One region of the Streptomyces sp. NBC_00483 genome, then DNA from elsewhere that is predicted to be linked to it. Evidence: riboswitches for the same ligand, from Rfam matches in the RefSeq annotation. Region 1 holds a riboswitch; each other region holds the start of a gene.
The links. Region 1 has a riboswitch for cobalamin ahead of OHA73_RS06895 (HoxN/HupN/NixA family nickel/cobalt transporter). Riboswitches for the same ligand answer to the same signal wherever they lie in the genome.
Positions count from the first base shown of each region.

Region 2: it holds a riboswitch for cobalamin, as region 1 does, so the genes downstream of both, OHA73_RS02815 ((2Fe-2S) ferredoxin domain-containing protein) here and OHA73_RS06895 (HoxN/HupN/NixA family nickel/cobalt transporter) in region 1, are expected to answer to the same signal.
Region 3: it holds a riboswitch for cobalamin, as region 1 does, so the genes downstream of both, OHA73_RS39305 (CbtB domain-containing protein) here and OHA73_RS06895 (HoxN/HupN/NixA family nickel/cobalt transporter) in region 1, are expected to answer to the same signal.
Region 4: it holds a riboswitch for cobalamin, as region 1 does, so the genes downstream of both, OHA73_RS12385 (cobalamin biosynthesis protein) here and OHA73_RS06895 (HoxN/HupN/NixA family nickel/cobalt transporter) in region 1, are expected to answer to the same signal.

Region 1 is NZ_CP107880.1:1,599,701-1,604,464, reverse strand. It holds gene OHA73_RS06900 (translation factor GTPase family protein) at 1-1,571, opposite strand, end outside; gene OHA73_RS06895 (HoxN/HupN/NixA family nickel/cobalt transporter) at 1,716-2,834, opposite strand; cobalamin riboswitch at 2,866-3,081, opposite strand; gene OHA73_RS06890 (inorganic diphosphatase) at 3,081-3,599, opposite strand; gene OHA73_RS06885 (GNAT family N-acetyltransferase) at 3,665-4,156, opposite strand; gene rho (transcription termination factor Rho) at 4,186-4,764, opposite strand, start outside.
Region 2 is NZ_CP107880.1:673,342-678,105, forward strand. It holds gene OHA73_RS02800 (hypothetical protein) at 1-41, shown strand, start outside; gene OHA73_RS02805 (amidohydrolase family protein) at 254-1,444, opposite strand; gene OHA73_RS02810 ((2Fe-2S)-binding protein) at 1,621-2,295, opposite strand; gene OHA73_RS02815 ((2Fe-2S) ferredoxin domain-containing protein) at 2,292-2,678, opposite strand; cobalamin riboswitch at 2,740-2,862, opposite strand; cobalamin riboswitch at 2,970-3,167, shown strand; gene metE (5-methyltetrahydropteroyltriglutamate--homocysteine S-methyltransferase) at 3,345-4,764, shown strand, end outside.
Region 3 is NZ_CP107880.1:8,787,281-8,792,044, reverse strand. It holds gene OHA73_RS39325 (MFS transporter) at 1-146, opposite strand, end outside; gene OHA73_RS39320 (GntR family transcriptional regulator) at 325-1,008, opposite strand; gene OHA73_RS39315 (hypothetical protein) at 1,116-1,595, opposite strand; gene OHA73_RS39310 (CbtA family protein) at 1,847-2,617, opposite strand; gene OHA73_RS39305 (CbtB domain-containing protein) at 2,640-2,861, opposite strand; cobalamin riboswitch at 2,900-3,021, opposite strand; gene OHA73_RS39300 (methylmalonyl-CoA mutase family protein) at 3,229-4,764, shown strand, end outside.
Region 4 is NZ_CP107880.1:2,809,615-2,814,378, reverse strand. It holds gene OHA73_RS12390 (cobyric acid synthase) at 1-1,189, opposite strand, end outside; gene OHA73_RS12385 (cobalamin biosynthesis protein) at 1,186-2,166, opposite strand; cobalamin riboswitch at 2,204-2,345, opposite strand; gene OHA73_RS12380 (hypothetical protein) at 2,423-2,644, opposite strand; gene OHA73_RS12375 (inorganic phosphate transporter) at 2,667-3,941, opposite strand; gene OHA73_RS12370 (lysozyme) at 4,147-4,764, opposite strand, start outside.

The DNA.
Region 1 (4,764 bases):
GCGTGCGCGTGGCTCTGCCGCGGCGCGTAGCCGGAGCGCGTCAGCGTCACCGTGCAGTCGGTGACCTGCCAGCCGAGCAGCCCCTGGCGCAGCGTCCTGTGCACGGTCTCCTCGATGGCCTTGATGAAGGCCAGGGGGAGGGAACCGAGCTCGATGCCGAGCCGGAACGCGATGCCCGAGCCGATCGGCGCCGGGTCGACCCGCAGTCCGATGGTCGCCAGGAACGGGTTCCCGTCGTCCTTCATGACCTCGACCGCCGCGCCGGAGCCCGTCGGCCGCTCGACGCACAGGGGCGTCGACTCCCGGAACGTCACGTCGAGCCCGAACTCCTCGGCGAGCGTGGACTGCACGACCTCCTTCTGCACCTCGCCGTAGAGCGACAGGAAGATCTCCTGGCGGATGTCGTCCTGGCGCAGGCCGATCAGCGGGTCCTGCTCGGCGAGCTGGGTGAGCGCGGCGAGCAGGGCGCCGCGCAGCCCCGGCCGGTCCGGGTCGACCACCGTCTCCAGAGTGGGCGGCGCGAAGTGGTGCTCCTTGACGGGGACTTGGGGCTCGCCGAGGTCGTCGCCGACACGTACCCCGCCGAGTCCCCACAGGCGTGCCACCTTTCCTGGGCCCGCCTCCGTGCGTGGTGTGTCCGCCCCGTCCGCGAAGACGCGCACCGACGTCACCCGGTCCTCCCCGCCGCCGGGCAACGCGAGCCGTTCGCGCACCCGCAGCGTCCCGGTGAACACGCGGGCATACGCGATCTTCTCGCCGGCCGGACCGCGCTCCACCTTGAACACGCGGGCGGAGAGCGGTAGTTGGGGCAGTTCCTCGGCAGGAGGGAGCAGGCGCGTGATGCCGTCCACGAGGGTGTCGATCCCCACCCCGGTCATCGCCGAGCCGAAGTACACGGGATGCGCCTCGGTGCGCGCCGTCTGCTCGGCGAGCGCGTCGCGCAGTCGGCCGTACGTGACCGACCCCTCGTCCTTGACGTACGCCTCCAGCAGCGCGTCGTCGCGGGCGGAGAGCACGTCGACCAGGCGGGCGCGATGCTCCGCGTCCTGGGCGACGTAGGGGACGCAGAGCGCGTCCCGGCCGCCGAGGCCGTGCGGCACCGTGTTCATCGGGACCACGGCAGGGGTGAGTTTGTGCCGCAGGTCGTCGAGGAGCGCGGCCTCGCGGGCGCCGCCGCGGTCGACCTTGTTCACGAACACCACCGTGGGGATGCGCAGTCGGCGCAGCGTCCGCATCAGGACGCGGGTCTGCGCCTGCACGCCCTCGACGGCCGAGACGACGAGCACCGCCCCGTCGAGGACCCCGAGCACCCGCTCGACCTCGGCGATGAAGTCCGGGTGGCCCGGTGTGTCCACCAGATTGATGTTGGTGTCGCCGAGCGGGAACGACGCCACGGCGGACTTGATGGTGATGCCGCGCCTGCGCTCCAGGTCGAGGGAGTCGGTGCGGGTGCTCCCGTCGTCGACCCGGCCGAGTTCGTCGATCACCCCGGCCGTGTGCAGGAGCCGCTCGGTCAGGCTGGTCTTACCGGCGTCGACGTGCGCGAGAATGCCCAGATTCAGTGTGTGCACTGGCAGTCATGTCCTTGGGGGAGAGGGCAGGGGCCTTCTGAAGGAACATGTCTGCAGAGCGCATGGATCGGTCCTCACGGTCGGGGCGCGCGGGATTGCCCGCTGCATTCAGTGCAGCAGGGGCCGCGCGCCCCGGCAACCGAATTACGCGCCGTCGGCCACCCGCGCCGACCACCGCTGCTCGACCCGCGCCAGGCGCCAGTAGGCGATCGCCGCCGCCCACACGACCACGAACAGGCCCACGATCACGTACCCGACGTTGTCGAGATCGAGACCGGCGATCCAGTCGGTCACCGCGTCGCTCAGGTCGAGCTTGTCGTGCAGGACGCCGACGAGTTCGATCGTCCCGATGAAGAACGCGACCGCGATCGACAGACCGGTGATGGTGAGGTTGTAGAACACCTTGCGCACCGGGTTGGAGAACGCCCACTGGTAGGCGAAGTTCATGAACGTGCCGTCGAGTGTGTCGAACAGGCTCATGCCCGCGGCGAACAGCAGCGGCAGGCACAGGATCGCATACCACGGCAGGCCCGCGGCGGCGCCGCTGCCCGCCATCACCATCAGCGTCACCTCGGTCGCGGTGTCGAAGCCGAGGCCGAAGAGGAAGCCCAGCGGGAACATCTGGCCGGGGCGGGTGATGGACTTGGTGAAACGGCCGAGGATCCGGTTCATGAACCCGCGGGAATCCAGGTGCTCCTCGAGCTTCCGCTCGTCGTAGGAGCCCGCGCGCATCGCCTTGAAGACCTTCAGAATGCCCATCAGGGCAACGAGGTTGAGCGCCGCGATGAGATACAGGAACGAACCGGAGACGGTGGTGCCGACGACGCCGAGCACCTGGTGGGTCCGCGATTCGTCGTTCAGCAGGGTGCCCGCGAGCGCGGCGCCACCCGCGACGAGCGCCGCCATGGCGACCACCACGCTGGAGTGGCCGAGAGCGAACCAGAAGCCGACCGAGACGGGCCGTTTGCCGTCCGCCATCAGCTTGCGGGTGGTGTTGTCGATGGCCGCGATGTGGTCGGCGTCGAAGGCGTGCCGCATGCCGAGCGTGTACGCCGTGATGCCGAGGCCGATACCGAAGGCCTTGTTGCCGACCTCGTAGTGCTCGGGCACGACGAGCAGGAACAGCACGCCGAACGCGACGACGTGCAGCGCGGCGATCACCGCGATCAGGCCCGCGGTGCGCAGCGTGTCCTCGCGGCGCCAACGGAAGGCGGGGGAGGGGGAATTCAGGGCAGGGGTCGGGGAGTCCCCGGGCAGGGTCATGCGTCGATCACGCTCCAGCACCTCGTGGATCACTTCGTGAGATGCCGCGGCCGGTCTCCTGGCTTACGGGCGTGCCCGACGCTCCGGCCTTCCCGGTGGCCGACGGCCGCCAGTGGCGCACAGGGTGGAACGGCGCGCTCCGGACGTCACTGTCCGGAACCCGATCACAGTGGCGAGGGCCGCTCCGGAATGGGCCCCTGAAGGGCCGTCACCGGTCTTCCCGAGCACCACGGCCCGACCACCCTACTACCTCCCTTTTGGCTGACCGGAAGCGCGTTCGCGGGCCCGCCCGATCTCCTTGTACGCCTTCTCCCGGCCCTCCCAGTGGGAGCCGTCGACCGATTTGCCCGGCTCCAGATCCTTGTAGACCTCGAAGAAATGGGTGATCTCCAGGCGGTCGAACTCGGGGATGTCCTCGATGTCCCGGACCGCGTCGTGCCGTGGATCGTGCGCGGGAACGCACAGCACCTTCTCGTCCGGACCCTTCTCGTCGCTCATGACGAACATGCCGATCGCCCGGCACTCGACGACGCAACCGGGGAACGTCGCGTCGCCGGTCAGGACGAGCGCGTCCAGCGGATCGCCGTCGCCGCCGAGAGTGCCCTCGATGTAGCCGTAGTCCGCGGGGTACTGCGTCGACGTGAACAGCATCCGGTCGAGCCGGATCCGCCCGATGTCGTGGTCCATCTCGTATTTGTTCCGTGAGCCCTGCGGGATCTCCACGATCACGTCGAACGCCTCGGCGCGTGCCTGACTGCTGCCCAATGTGGCCTCCTTGCCGCATTCCGACGCCCACGAGTGTGCGCCGTACCGGGCAAGGGCGGAACCCCTCAGGCGGCCGGGGGAATGGGGAATTCGAGTTCGGGTCGGTCCCAGGCGACGGCCGGCGGGCGTGCGAGCACGGTGCCGGTGCGGTGCGCGCCCATGGAGCGGTAGAAGCCCTCGGCGGGCGGGTGCGCGACGACGCGGACGTGGTCGAGGCCCGCGGCCAGCGCCTGCTCCCGCATATGGTCGACCAGCAGCCGCCCGATGCCCCGGCCCTGCGCCTCGTCCGCGACGAACATCAGGTCCAGCTCGGGCGGCGCGGTGAGCAGCGAGTAGAAGCCGAGCACCCGCTCGTCGGCCGGATCCACTGCTACGTAGACGTGATGCGCCTCTACGTAGTCGGGACCCACCCGATAGCCCGCGACCATGGAGGCGTAGGGGTCCCGGTAGGCGCTGGAGCCGCGCACGAGGCGGGTGAGACGCCGGGAGTCCTTGGCGGTGGCCCGCCGGACGGTGATCGAGGGACCCCTTCCACGGCGCGTCATGCTCGCGTTCATGTGCCGAGTATTACGCATCCGGGCCGGGGTCAGGCGGCGGGCACCGTGGACTGCGCCTGGCGCAGGAACGTGGCGTTGTCCGGGGTCTGGCGCAGCTTGTCGAGCAGGGCCTCGTAGGAAGCGGCCGGGTCCCGGCTCTGCAGGGCGCGCCGCAGTCCGCGGACGACGGCCAACTCGGGCGCGGGGAGCAGGAGTTCCTCGCGGCGGGTGCCGGAGGGGGTGAGCTCGACGGCCGGGTGGACGCGGCGCTGCGCGAGGACGCGGTCCAGGCGCAGCTCCATGTTGCCGGTGCTCTTGAGCTCCTCGAAGTAGTAGTCGTCGGCGCGGGAACCGGTGTCGACGAGGGCGGTGGCGAGGATGGTCAGCGATCCGGCCTCCTCGGTGTTGCGGGCCGCGCCGAAGAAGCGCTTCGGGCCGTGCAGGGCGGCCGCGTCGACACCGCCCGACAGGGTGCGGCCGCTGGTGGCGGCCGCGTTGTTGTGCGCCCGGCACAGCCGGGTGAGGGAGTCGAGGAGGATCACCACGTCGCGGCCCTGCTCGGTGAGGCGCTTGGCGCGCTCCACCGCGAGTTCGGCGAGCGCGATGTGCTCCTTCGCCGGGCGGTCGAA
Region 2 (4,764 bases), 930 kb from region 1:
ACTGCCACGAGGCGCTCCGCGACCACTTCGGCGGTGAATGACGATCCGCTTCGTCATGCTGGTCGCCGTCCTGGTCATGCTTGTCGCCGCCGGCGTCGGGTTGGCCGTCGCAATGAATGCCACATCAGGACCTGAGCCACAGCCCACGCCGACGCGCGTGTATTCCTCCTGCCTGGCGGCTGACACCCGGCCACTGGCCTCCGGCGACGACCCGTGCGAGGGCCCCGGGGACTGAACAACTCCGCCTCCCCCGCTACGCGTTGTCTCTCGGCCCGTGCAGTCGGCCCGCCGCGATCACCGTCTCCACGGACCGCAGCGCCCCAAGCTCTGCGAGCGGGTCGCCCGCCACCACGAGGATGTCCGCGCTGTAGCCGGGAGTGAGCTGGCCGGTCGTCTCGTTCAGGCCCAGCGCGCGAGCGGCTTCCGTCGTGGCCATCGCGAGGATGCGGTCGTTGGGCAGGCCCAGGTGCTCGTAGAACGTGAGGCTGGCGGGCAGGCCGTCGAACCCGGCGCGCTGGACGCCCGCGTCGGTGCCCGCGATCAGCCGCGCACCGGCCTCGGCCATCCGACGCACCGCGCCGAACATGGCCTCGGCGCGCTCGGCGCCGAAGAACTTCGGCAGCATCCGCCAGTTCGGGCTGACCGTGGGGCAGACGTAGATGTTCCGCTGGACGATCTGGTCGAGCACGTCCTGGCGGACCTCGAATCCGTCGGCCGTCATCCACGTGCAGTGCTCGATGCTGTCGACCCCCGCCGCGGCCGCTGCGGCGATACCGTCCGCGCCGTGCGCGTGCGCGGCGACCGGCAGTCCGGCGCGGTGTGCCTCGTCGACGAGCGCCGCCAACTCCTCCTCGGAGAACTGGGTTTCCCAGCTCTTGGCCCCACCTTTGGTGAGCCCGCCGCCCGTCTCCATGACCTTGATGACCTGGGCGCCCGCCTCCACGTTGCGCCGCACCAGACGCCGGATCTCATCGGGGCCGGAGACCTCACCGCCGAGGAACCAGCAATGGCCACCGGGCGGAGTGACGGGCACCGTCGCCGGGACGACACGCGGGCCGACGACCGAGCCCTCCCTGATGCCCCGGGCGAGACGCACCGCGAGGCCGCCCCGGTCACCGAGATCACGGACCGTCGTGACGCCGACGTTCAGCAGCTGCTGCGCTCGACCGGTCATGGCGGCGAACAGCGCCTCGTCGCCCTGTTCCTGGAGCGTGGCGACGGGGTCGGGGCCCGCGTCGAAGCAGAGGTGCACGTGGGCATCGATCAGGCCCGGGAGCACGGTCCCGGCAGGAAAGGCGAGCCGAGGATCGTCGGGCCGCGCCTGGCGCTCGACCTCTTCGCGCGGGCCGGCGCAGGCGATGACGCCCTCGCGTACGAGCACCGCGCCGTCGGCGACAGCGTCACGATCGGGTCCGGCCAGTACTTGCGCGGCGGTGATCAACATGAGGCGCGGCTCTCTTTCGCGTGCGAGGACGTCGGCTACTGGAGGTACTGGAGGCAGAACATCAGACAGGACATCAGACAGAGCGAGGAGTTGGTGGATGTCGGTCCCCCCGGCGCTGATGTGTCTTGTGTGTCTTGTCGTCATCGCCGCACCATCAGCGCACCATCGCCGTCCCGTCAGCGCGCCAAACAGCAGTCTCCGCACTTGCCGCCGCCAGGAGCGCGGTAGAAGAGGCAGCAGCTGCGCCGCCGGAACGCGAGATCGGCTCCGGTGATCCGGCCCGTGCCCCGCAGTCGGCCCGTCTCCAGCAGTTCGTGCGTCAGGCGGGTGAGATCCGTGCGCAACTCGGGCCGGGACCTGAGTAGTTGCGCCGCCGATCCGACGAGCGCCGACGCGGAATTGCCGGCCAGCAGGCGCGGCGCCACCTTGGTGGTGAAGCCGCTCTCGACCGCCGCCAGGACGCCGTCCACCTCCGAGTGGACCGCGTCGGCGAGTGACGGGAACTCTGCCGCGCGTCGGCCCTCGGGCCGGGGCAGCCGGAGAGCCGAGCCCTCGCCCGACCACTCCACCGTGGTCATCGTCGGCACGATCCCGTGGACGAGCGTGCAGGCGAGGACCGGTGACCAAAGGCGGGCCGCAAGACCCAGGTGTGCGATGGAGACGCCGATGCGGGGTTCGGGCGTGTTGTAGCGGTCGTTGACCGCCTGGGCGCGTTCGCCGAAACTGGCGCGCGCGAGCCGTGCGTCGGACGGCCGTCTCCAGTCCGTGTCGAGGGCGAAGAATCCGCCGATTCTCGACACGTCGCGCAGCGCCTCGGTGACCTGTTCCGGCGTCACGTCGGTCGACTTCATGAGGTCTTGGCCCTGCCCGGCGCGTCGATGAGGTAGAGGTCCAGGATCTCGGGGCGGGGCGCCACACCCGGTCCGCCGGCCCGCACCCAGTCCGCTATGTCCTCGGTGGCGTCACGGTCGTTGACCAGACCGTGCCACACCGGCCGCGCTCCGGCCGCCCGCCCGGCGGCGGAGGGCTGTACGACGATCACGTTGGCCTGTTCGCAGACGTCCAGGCACTCGGAGATCCGCGTCGGGGCAATCTGGCGCAGTCGCGCCGTCTGCGCCGCGTGATCCCCTGTGACCTTGACCGTGCCGCAACAGCAGTCGCGGCACACCACCACGCGGCACGGAACCGCCCGGTCCGCCGCGGGTGCCGGTACTTCGGCGAGCCGTTCGGGCATGCCGTTTCCTCCCTCTCGCCGGGGAGTTCCGCCCCGGGTTGCTTCGAGGTGGCGACGGCGTGAGTCTCCTGGCTCTCGGGTCCGTGCTCGTCCCGGCCTTCCCGCCCTCGCGGGGCAGTGGCTCTCCGGGATCCGCTCGCCGATCACAGTGGCGGTACCGCACCGGATTCGCACCGGTTTCCTCGGGCCGCCGTCGCCCGTGTTCACGGTCATCATGCCATCCGGCGCGGAGCGGCCGACGGGCCGGACGTTGTAGCGCCTGCCGGGCGCGGACCCGTAGGGTGAACGACGCAGCTGGTTCGCCCCGCCCGCCAGACGGGGCGTCGCAAGAGGGAACCCGGTGGGAATCCGGGACTGCCCCGCAGCGGTGAGTGGGAACGACCGCCGTCATACGCACTGGACTCCGGAAGAGGGGTTTGGGAAGCGACGGTCACTAGGTGTCCGCCCTTTCGGGTGGGCGTGCCCGCGAGTCCGAAGACCTGCCGACTGCCCGCGCACGGACGACTCGTGCGCGGAGATCTCGGTGACCTCGAGGGCGGGTCGGCGTACACATACCGGCGAAAGCCCGTGCCTCGCGGCGCGCGGTCGCCGCCACGGTGGTGTCACTCCTTCATGCCGCAGAAGTCCTCCGGGATCTCAGGGATACGTCTCTCGAAGGAGATTTCCGTGACCACCAGGACCGCGACCACAAAGACCGCAGCCGCACGGGCCACCGTGTACGGCTACCCCCGCCAGGGCCCGAACCGGGAACTGAAGAAGGCGATCGAGGGCTACTGGAAGGGCCGCGTCGACGCCGACGCCCTCCACTCCACCGCCGCCGAACTGCGCCGCACCGCCTGGCAGGACCTGGCCGCGTCCGGCATCGACGAGGTGCCGACCGGCGACTTCTCGTACTACGACCACGTCCTGGACACGACCGTGATGGTCGGGGCGGTGCCCGAGCGCCACCGGGCCGCCGTCGCGGCGGACGCCCTGGACGGGTATTTCGCCATGGCCCGCGGCACCCAGGATGCCGCTCCGCTGGAGATGACCAAGTGGTTCGACACCAACTACCACTATTTGGTCCCGGAGTTGGGGCCGGACACAGTGTTCTCCGCCGATTCCGGCAAGCAGGTCGCAGAGCTGCGAGAAGCCCTCGCTCTCGGTCTGGACGGCCGTCCTGTGCTGGTCGGACCGGTCACCTATCTCCTGCTGTCGAAGCCCGCTCCGGGCGTGGCCGACGACTTCGATCCGCTCACCCTGCTGGACCGGCTGCTGCCCGTCTACGCCGAGGTTCTCACCGACCTGCGCACCTCGGGGGCCGCCTGGGTGCAGCTCGACGAGCCCGCGCTGGTGCAGGACCGCACCCCGGCCGAGTTGAACGCCGCCGCCCGCGCCTACCGTGACCTCGGCGCCCTCCTCGACCGACCGAAGCTCCTGGTCGCCTCGTACTTCGACCGGCTCGGCGAGGCCCTGCCGGTGCTCGCCAAGGCCCCCGTCGACGGCCTCGCCCTCGACTTCACCGGCTCCGCCGCCGCCAACCTCGACGAACTCGCCGCCGTCGGCGGCCTGCCCGGCAAGCGTCTCGTCGCCGGTGTGGTGGACGGCCGCAACGTCTGGGTCAACGACCTGGAGCGGTCCCTCGCCACGCTCGGCACCCTGCTCGGGCTCGCCGAGCGCGTCGACGTGGCCGCTTCCTGCTCGCTGCTGCACGTCCCCCTGGACGCGTCCGTGGAGCGGGACATCGAGCCGCAGATCCGGCGCTGGCTCGCCTTCGCCCGCCAGAAGACCACCGAGGTCGCCACTCTCGCCAAGGGCCTGACCCGGGGAACCGGCGTGGTCGCGGCCGAACTCGCGGCCAACCGTGCCGCGTTGAACTCCCGCGCCACCTCGCCCATCACGCGCGATCCGGCGGTGCGGAGCCGCGCCGCCGCCGTCACCGAGGACGACGGGCGCCGCTCGCAGCCGTACGCCGAGCGGACCGCCGCCCAGCGCGCCCTCCTGAACCTGCCGCTGCTGCCGACCACGACCATCGGCTCGTTCCCGCAGACCGGCGAACTCCGCTCCGCCCGCGCCGACTTGAGGGCCGGTCGCATCGACACCACAG
Region 3 (4,764 bases), 7.2 Mb from region 1:
AAGAAGGCGGAGAGCAGAACCCCCTGCACCGCCGAGCTGATGTGGAACTCTTTGGACATGAACGGCATCGCGACGCTGATGGCGGCGCGGTCGAGATAGGCGATGGTCAGCCCGAGGGCCGAGAATCCGACGATCGTCCAGCGCATACGGCTGCGCTCGCGAACGGGACCTGGCCCTGCTGGGGCGGACGTGCGCACGTTAGACTGGGGCATCGTTGCTCCTAGTGGGTAACGGCGACGCTCCTTGTGGAGCGTGGATCTCTGAGGTGCGGCCCGGGATCTTGGCGGTGAACGGGCCGCACCTCGTCTTCAGTTGTCCGGCTGTTCAGTGAGTGAGCGTCTCCTCCTGAAGGTGCCGGGCCACGAATCCCTCGATGTGACGCCGGACGAGCGTGGCAGCCTCGTCGCCCTTCCCTGACCGCACGCACTCGAGTACAGCCGCGTGCTCGCGGGACTCCTCCTGCCACGACGGTGACCGGGCCCAGGAGGACGCGGAGACGAGCGCCGTCTGATCGCGGAGCCCGTCGAGCGTGCGGAGCAGCAGCGGGTTGCCGCACCCGGCGTAGAGACCGCGGTGGAAGTCCCTGTTGGCGGTGGAGCGGGTCGAGGCGTCCTCGGCAAGCGCCGCGCGCTCCAACGCCTGTGCCGCGCCGGAGAAGTCACTGCCCGCGACGACGCTGCGCCGCACCGCTTCCGGCTCCAGGAGCAGGCGCATGTCGTAGACCGCCATCGCGTCCTGCTCGCTCAGCTCCCGCACCGTGGTGCCGGCGAACGGCCGGATGACGACGAGCCCCGAGCCCTCCAGCGCCTTCAACGCCTCACGCACGGGCGTCTTCGACACACCGAACTCCCCCGCCAGCACGTTCTCCACCAGCGCGGTTCCCGGCTTGAACTCCCCATTCAGGATCGCCGCCTTGATGGCCTCGAGTACGTGCGCGGTCCGCGACGGCAAGGTGGCCGGACTGAAAGCAGGCAAGGTCGAGCCCCCAAATGGAATCTCATATGTCATATACGACTGGACCGTAACTGCCGTAGCGACCAAGGGCAATGGGTCTGCCACCAGCTTCCCCAAATCCCCCTCGGCCCCCGTGACTCCATCGCCCACTGCTACCGCAGCTACGCGATCCGGCTGAGGTCCATGGTCCAGTTGGTGCGCCAGGTGGCTCCGCCGTCGTAGGAGAACGCCTGCTCCCACCGGGCCGCGTCGGGTGAGGAGTTGGTCCAGTCGAAGCGGACCTTCACGGCATGACCGCCCAGAACGTCGTCACAGTAGAAACGACCCAAGCCGTCGCTGAAGGCCCCCTCCATGGCCGGGTCGAGATGGCCGGGCCGGGTGCTGGAGGCCCACCAGATCCGCCAGATCTTGGCTTCCGGATCGAACTGGCGCAGCGTGAACCCCTCGAAGCTGTCGGTCCATATCCGATCGACATGCCCCAACCCACCCAGGATCGGCTCGATCGCCGACGTCGCATCGAACTCGACCCACTCCTCACACGCCAGGTCGGCGACGTCCACCAGCTTGCGGTTGCGCACCCGCCAGCGGCCGAAGAGAAAATCGAAGTCGGCGCGCCCGTCGACCGACACGTCAGAACCCATGCTCAGACCCCTTGCGGAACATCGCCCCCTGCGATCACACGCAGAAGACGCACGAACGAACAGAGACCCCGAGGCTACGTCCCGGCACTGACACTGCTCGCGCCCACAAGACCTGGCCCAGTCGTCACTGAATACGACTCACTCCAGAGCGCCCGGTCGCGGGTGATTCTTCGACCCATCGGTGGTGTCCGTGAAACGCGAGAGGGCCCCCGGTCGGTGCCGGGGGCCCTCTCGTGTGCCTCGGGGGCAGGTCAGTTACCCGAGGGCACCGACGCCTGTGCGGGCGGAGCCGTTGTCGGCTTCGGCTTCGGGTTCAGCAGGCGTTCGGCCAACTCGCCGAAGAGCAGGCCGAATCCGCCCCACATCACGATCTGCATGGCGAGCGCGGACAGCCGGAAGCGCCACAGCAGTGCCGCGGGGAAGTGGGCCGGCACCTCGTTGATCACGGGCAGGAACGCGTACGCGAGACCGATCACCACGGCGAAGCCGAGGACCGCCACGACGGTGGCGTACCAGGTGCCGATCCTCGGCGCGAGCCGCTTGCCGAGGATCGTCGCGGCGACGGCGAGGAGCACGCTGAGCACCATCATCAGGAAGTACAGGGTGGTGCGCTTGCCGATGGTGTCGCCGTTGCCGACGGCGGGCGGGTTGGCCGGGTATTTCAGGAACGGCACGACGTACACGGCGAGCAGGGCGCAGCCCGACAGGAGCAGCGCCGTGGCGCGCGGGCCGAAGCGGCCGACGCGCCCGAGGGCGAAGCAGTAGGCGAGTGCGGCGATGCCGCCGAACGAGACCCCGTAGACGAGGACTCCGGTGGCGAGGCCGGCCGTGGACTGCAGGCTCCGGGAGACGAGTTCGACCTCGTCGCCGTGGGAGTGCCCCGCGTGGGCCCCTTCGAAGCCGATGGCGCTGTCCACATTGGGCTCGCCGAGCCAGTAGGCGATCACCAGGGCGAGCACACCCGCTGCGAGGCCCGCGAGCATGCCGCGAACGAGCAGGTTGCGTACGGTTGTTGAGTTCATGAGCGCGTCGGATCCCTCTGGGTCAGTGGCAGGGGAAGCCGAGCAGGTGTCGGGCGTCGTGCACCCATTCATGAACCCCCGCACCGCTGAACACGGAGGTGGCGCCCTGTTCGGCGCCGACGAAGTAGAGCAGGACGAGCATCAGGATGCCGAAGAAGGCAGCCCAGGGGGCGATCACCTTCAGCGGCAGCTTGGCCGGAATGGCGGGGGTGGTGGCAGTCGGCTGGGCGACGTGTTGCGCCATCGCGCAAGGCCTCCTTCGGGAGTTCGCGTCCCATATCGGTGGTGCAAGGGACGACAGCCCGGGTCTGACTCACGGAGCGGCCCGAAGGCCCCCGCATACAGTGGCGCGACCGTGCCGGAATCTCACCGGCTTCCGTCGTGCTGTCGTCGATAACCCTGGGACCGTACCGCGTGTCGCGTGCATGGCCAAGATGGGGCGCGAACGACTCGCTCGCGTGGGTGCCGGTCGGCGAACAGGGACCTGCTGTTCCCAGCCGAAGGGACCTGTTGTTCCCAGCCGATACGACGGCGACGCGTTCAGGACAAGGTAAACAAGGTCACACTCGCGCCCCGCCCTGTTCAGCAGCCGACTGACCTAGCATCCGGGCATGACGGTCCTGCCTGACGACGGGCTCTCCCTGGCAGCCGAGTTTCCTGACGCGACCCTTGAGCAATGGCAGCACCTGGTGGCGGGTGTTCTGCGCAAGTCCGGCAAGGAAGTCTCGGACTCCGAGGCGGAGTACGCCCTGTCCACCGCGCTCGAGGACGGGCTGCGCGTCCCGCCCCTGTACACAGCCGACAGCAACGCGCCCGACCCCGGCCTGCCCGGCTTCGCGCCGTTCGTACGCGGCGGGCGCGCCGAGGGCAACGCGGCCGGCGGCTGGGACGTACGGCAGCGGCACACGGTCGCCGACTCCGGTGCGGTCCTGGCCGATCTGGAGAACGGCGTCACGTCACTGTGGCTGGCCGTGGGCGAATCGGCCCGCTTCCCCGTCTCCGCGCTCGCGTCCGCGCTCGACGGTGTCCACCTCGATCTGGCGCCCGTCGTACTCGACGCGGGAGCGGAGTACGACGCCGCCGCGCGGGATCTGCTGCGGCTCTACGACACATGTGGCATCGCCCACGACGCCGCCCGGGGCAACCTCGGCGCCGACCCGCTGGGGCACGAGGCGCGTACGGGCGAGTCCGGTGACGCGGCGCCCGCCGTCGCGCTGGCCCGGCTGTGCACCGACGAGTACCCGGGCCTGCGGGCGCTGACCGTGGACGCGCTGCCGTACCACGAGGCCGGTGGGTCGGCCGCCCAGGAGCTCGGCGCGTCCCTCGCGACCGGCGTCGCCTACCTGCGGGCTCTGACGGACGCCGGACTGAGCGTCCAACAGGCCCTGGGGCAGCTGGAGTTCCGGTACGCGGCGAGTGCCGACCAGTTCCTGACCATCGCCAAGTTCCGTGCCGCGCGCCGCCTGTGGGCGCGGGTCGCGGAGGCCTGCGGGGCGACCGCCTCGGGTGCGCAGCTCCAGCACGCGGTGACGTCACCGGTGATGATGAGCCGGCGCGACCCGTGGGTGAACATGCTGCGGACCACCGTCGCGTCGCTGGCGGCCGGGGCGGGCGGGGCCGACTCCGTGACCGTGCTGCCGTTCGATCACGCGCTGGGTCTGCCGGACGCTTTCGCCCGCCGTATCGCCCGCAACACCTCCACCATCCTCATCGAGGAGTCCCACCTCGCGCGGGTCGTCGACCCCGCGGGCGGCTCCTGGTATGTGGAGCGCCTGACCGACGAACTCGCCCATGCGGGCTGGGAGTTCTTCCAGGAGATCGAGAAGGCCGGCGGGCAGGCAGCGGCGCTGCGCTCGGGCCTGGTCCGCGAGCGGCTGGCCGCGACCTGGGAGGCGCGGAGCAAGAAGCTGGCCACGCGCCGCGAACCGGTCACCGGGGTCAGCGAGTTCCCGAGCCTCGCCGAGAAGACCGTCGTGCGTGAGCCGGCCCCGGCCCCGCCGTCCGGCGGCCTGCCGCGCGTACGCCGCGACGAGGCGTTCGAGGCGCTGCGGGCCCGTTCCGACGCGCATCTCGCCGCGACCGGCGCCCGCCCCCGCGTCTACCTGGCCGCGCTCGGCCCGGCCGCCGCACACACCGCCCGCGTCGGC
Region 4 (4,764 bases), 1.2 Mb from region 1:
GCCGCGCAAGCGTCTTCTCGGCCTCGAACCGCACCCGTACGGGAAGCAGCCCGAGCCCGTCCACGACGCCGGCCCGCGACTCGACCTCGTCCTCGATCGTTTCGCCGAGCACCTGGAACCCACCGCAAATACCGAGCACCGGACGCCCCTCGGCGGCCCGCCGCGCAAGCGCGTCCGCAAGCCCGCGCTCGCGCAACCACTCCAGCGCCCGCACCGTCCCCCGCGTCCCCGGCACCACGACCAGATCCGCGTCGACGAGCTCCTCGGCCCGGTCCACGAACCGCACGACGACACCGGGCTCGGCGGCCAGCGCGTCCACATCGGTGAAGTTCGACATCAGCGGCACCGCACACACGGCGACCCGCAGCACGTCCTCGCCCACGGGCGGCGCCACGACCGACTCCCGTACGGCCCCCCGCAGGGACACCCGGAGCCCGTCCTCCTCGTCGATCCCGAGCCCGTGCTGGAACGGAAGCACGCCGTAAGTGTCGCGCCCCGTAAGGGACTTGAGCATGTCGAGCCCCGGCTCCAGCAGGCTCACGTCACCCCGGAACTTGTTCACCAGATACCCGGCAAGGAGCTCCTGGTCCTCAGGCGCCAGCAGCGCAGTCGTCCCGAAGAAGGACGCGAACACCCCGCCCCGGTCGATGTCCCCCACGACAAGCACCGGCAGCCGCGCCGCCCGCGCAAGCCCCATGTTCACGATGTCGGTCCGCCGCAGATTGATCTCGGCGGGCGACCCGGCGCCCTCACAGATCACGGCGTCATGGGTGGCCCGCAGCTCCTCCAGGCACCCCACCACGGTGTCGAGCAGCGCCGCCTGCCGCCCCCCGTGCAGCCTTTCCCCGGGGGACGACCCCCCAGACCCCCCGAAGAACCCGCGCGCACTCAGCTCGCCCACAGGCTTCCCCATGAGCACGACCTGGCTGCTGCGGTCACTGCCGGGCTTGAGCAGCACCGGATTCATCAGCGCGCTCGGCTCGGCCCGCGCGGCCTGAGCCTGCATGGCCTGCGCCCGGCCGATCTCGGCGCCCTCCCTGGTCACGAACGAGTTCAGGGACATGTTCTGCCCCTTGAACGGCGCGACCTTCACGCCCTGGCGCGCCAGCCACCGGCAGATCCCGGCGGTGACGACACTCTTGCCCGCGTCGGAGGTGGTCCCCGCGACGAGCAGCCCTCCGCCCGTCATCGCCGCCCCCGCGCTCGTATCCGTCGCGCACCCACAAAGACTCGCGCACCCACACAGACTCCCAACGCCAACAGAGACACCCGCCGCGACAAGCGCACGGCCCGATCCACATCACGCACCTCGACCGCGCGCCCCGGCGCGTTCAGCACCGGCCGGTGCTCGACCCGGCCGCCGTACGCCAAGGTCCCGCCGAGCCGCACCCCGAGCGCCCCCGCGAAGGAGGACTCGACGACGCCGGCGTTCGGACTGGGGTGGCGCCGCGCGTCAGCCCGCCACGCGTCCAGCGCCTGCCGGGGGCGGCCACCGGCGAGGACCGCGAGGGCGCCGGTGAGGCGTGCCCCCGGCCAGCCGGCCACGTCGTCGAGGCGGGCCGAGGCCCAGCCGAACCGCCGGTACTTCACGGACTTGTGCCCGACCATCGCGTCGAGCGTGTTCACGGCGCGGAAGGCGACCAGGCCCGGCACCCCGCCGAGCGCGCCCCACACGAGCGCGCCCACGACGGCGTCGGAGGTGTTCTCGGCGACGGATTCGACGACGCCGCGGGCGATCCCGTCGGCGTCGAGCCCCTGCGGATCACGGCCGCACAGTCGGGGCAGCAGCTCCCGCGCGCGCTCCACGTCCCCGGCCTCAAGGGCGGCCCCTACGCCGCGTGCCTCCCGGCCCAGCGAGGTGCCGCCGACGACGGCCCAGGTGGCTGCGGCCGTCAACGCGACGGAGGCGACGGGGGAGCGACGTACGAGACGGGACGCGAGGGCCGCGACACCGGCGGCGCCACCGGCACACACCACGGTGTGCAGGGCGCCCACGCCACGGTGGTCCCGCCAGAGCCCGCGCTCGACGGCCGCGGCGGCGCGTCCGAATCCGGCGACGGGGTGCCCACGGCGCGGATCGCCGAGAAGAAGGTCGGTGAAGATTCCGGCGGCGGCACCGCACGCATACACGCGCTCGTGCCGCCAAGTGCCGCGCGGGGCGAGCATGGCGGTAGGTGTCCTCACTCAGGGTGTCCACGCCCTGGTTCGACGAGACCGGCAGCAAGAGTTCCTGGCTCACCCCTTTGAAGAAGGGGGTTCACAGTGGCGGGACCGCGCCGGATTCGCACCGGCTTCCTCAACTGCTGCCGTATATGGCGGGGGAAGTCCACCACGCTCCGAGTTGGCACGTCAACTTGCTGTTGATCACGCAAGCGGGGTGCGGGACGTCGCGTCCCGCACCCCGCTCACGTATGACTGCGTATCAGGCCACGATCAGATAGATCCCGTAGGCCACGGCCGCCGCGCACAGTGCGAAGCAGGCATACGCCCCGGACGTCGCGACCGCCGCCGAGCCACCGTCACGCGCCGCCGACTCCCGCTTGGAGAGGCCCACGATGCCGAGGGTGAACAGGCCGACGAGGGCCACGGTGATGACGAGAGAGACACCGAAGACGGAGCCGAGGGCCGCCCAGTCGATCTTCATTCCTGTCCTGCTTCCTTCTGCGCTACAGCGTGACGCCGGCGGGGCGCGCGGGGTCGCTCACCGCACCGGCCTTCGGCTGGGCGGGTATTTTCGCCTCCGGCTCGACCGTCTCGACCGTGCCCACCGGCGGCGGGGAGACCGAGGCGATCGCGGTCGTCACGACACCCGGGGCCTCCTGCGCGGGGGCGGTGTGCGGCTCGTCCGCCGTGACGTTGGTGTGGTCGATGGAGTTGCGGCGCGACAGCTTCCAGATGATCGCCGAGCCGGTCACGAGCAGCGCGGCGGTGAGGCCGATGCCCCACGGGCCCTGCTTGGTCAGGAACTCGGCGCCCGCGCCCACGAGGCCCGCGGCCGGCAGGGTCAGACCCCACGCCACGAACATCCGGGTGGCGGTGGACCAGTGGACGACGCCGCCCTTGCGGCCGAGGCCCGCACCCATCACACCGCCGGAACAGACCTGCGTGGTGGAGAGGGAGAAGCCCAGGTGGGAGGAGGCGAGGATCGCGGTCGCCGCACTGGTCTGCGCCGCGAAGCCCTGCTGCGGCGCGAGCTCGGTGAGGCCCTTGCCCATGGTGCGGATGATGCGCCAGCCGCCCAGATAGGTGCCGAGCGCGATGGCCATACCGGCCGAGACGATGACCCACAGCGGCGGGTCGGCGTCGTGCCCGAGCACACCGCCGGTGATCAGGGCGAGGGTGATGATGCCCATCGTCTTCTGCGCGTCGTTCGTGCCGTGCGCGAGGGAGACGAGACCTGCGGAGGCGATCTGCCCGGCGCGGTAGCCCTTGGCGGTCGCCTTCTGGTCGGTCTTCTTGCTGATCCGGTACGTGAGGCGGGTGGCCAGCATCGAGGCGATGCCGGCGACGAGCGGCGCGGCCACCGCGGGCAGCAGCACCTTGGTGACGACCGTGCCGCCGTTGACCGAGGACCAGCCCATCGACATGACCGCGGCGCCGATGAGGCCACCGAACAGGGCGTGCGAGGAGCTGGACGGCAGGCCGAGCAGCCAGGTCAGCAGATTCCAGAGGATGGCGCCTACCAGCGCCGCGAAGATGACCTCTGTCTTGAGGCCGTCCTCATTGATGATGCCGCCGGAGATCGTCTTCGCGACTTCGACGGAGAGGAACGCTCCGACGAGGTTCAGCACGGCGGACATGGCCACCGCCGTCTTCGGCTTGAGAGCGCCAGTCGAGATGGTCGTCGCCATCGCGTTGGCGGTGTCGTGGAAACCGTTGGTGAAATCAAAGACCAGCGCGGTAACGATCACGATCGCTAGGAGCAGCGTGATGTGTTCCATTTACCCAGGCTTCGGTTGGACGTCAGTGGTTCTTTGGAACGTAAAGAGCCCGAGTGAACGGAAGATGAACTGGGCCGGGCGCCCCGGTGACCCGATCCGGAGGGGCTCTGCTCGGCTTGTCACGAGGCGGCGCCGCCGGTTCCGGTTCGAGGTCGCCACGGCCCCGGAACCAAGGGCTCCGGGGACCTTCGGCCGGGCCTTTCGACTACCCCTTCGCGAACCGCTTGAGCTGGGCCATCGAGCCGTTGAAGAGATTCTGGTCACCCGGCAGCCGGCCGCTGTCGGCGTACTGCCAGAACGTCCAGTAGGTCCAGCCTGCCGGTAGTGAGCCGGCGCGCTCGTCGTACCGGGCGAGCCACAACGCGTGGTTGGCGGCGAAGGCCCGGCTGTTGCCGGTGCACTGCTTCCACCATCGCGCGTTGGTGTAGATGACCGGACGGCGCCCGGTGCTGCGGACGATCTCGTTGCTGAAGGAGCTGATCCAGGACACCAGCGTCGACTTCCGCAGCCCGTAGCAGGGGTGCTTGCCCTTGCCGTACGGGTTGTACTCGATGTCGAGCGCGGGCGGCAGCGTCCAGCCGTCGCGCCGCCAGGCCCCGCCGTTGCGTACGAAGTACGAGGCCTGTGCCTTGCCGGAGGACTTCTGCGGCAGCGCGAAGTGGTAGGCGCCGCGGACGATGCCCGCGTTGCGGGCGCCCTTGTACTGCCGGGAGAAGTAGGGGCTCCGGTAGTTCGTGGACTCGGTCGCCTTGACGTAGACGAACCGGGCGCCCTTGTTCTTCGCCTTCTGCCAGTTCACGTTCTTCTGGTGCGACGAGACGTC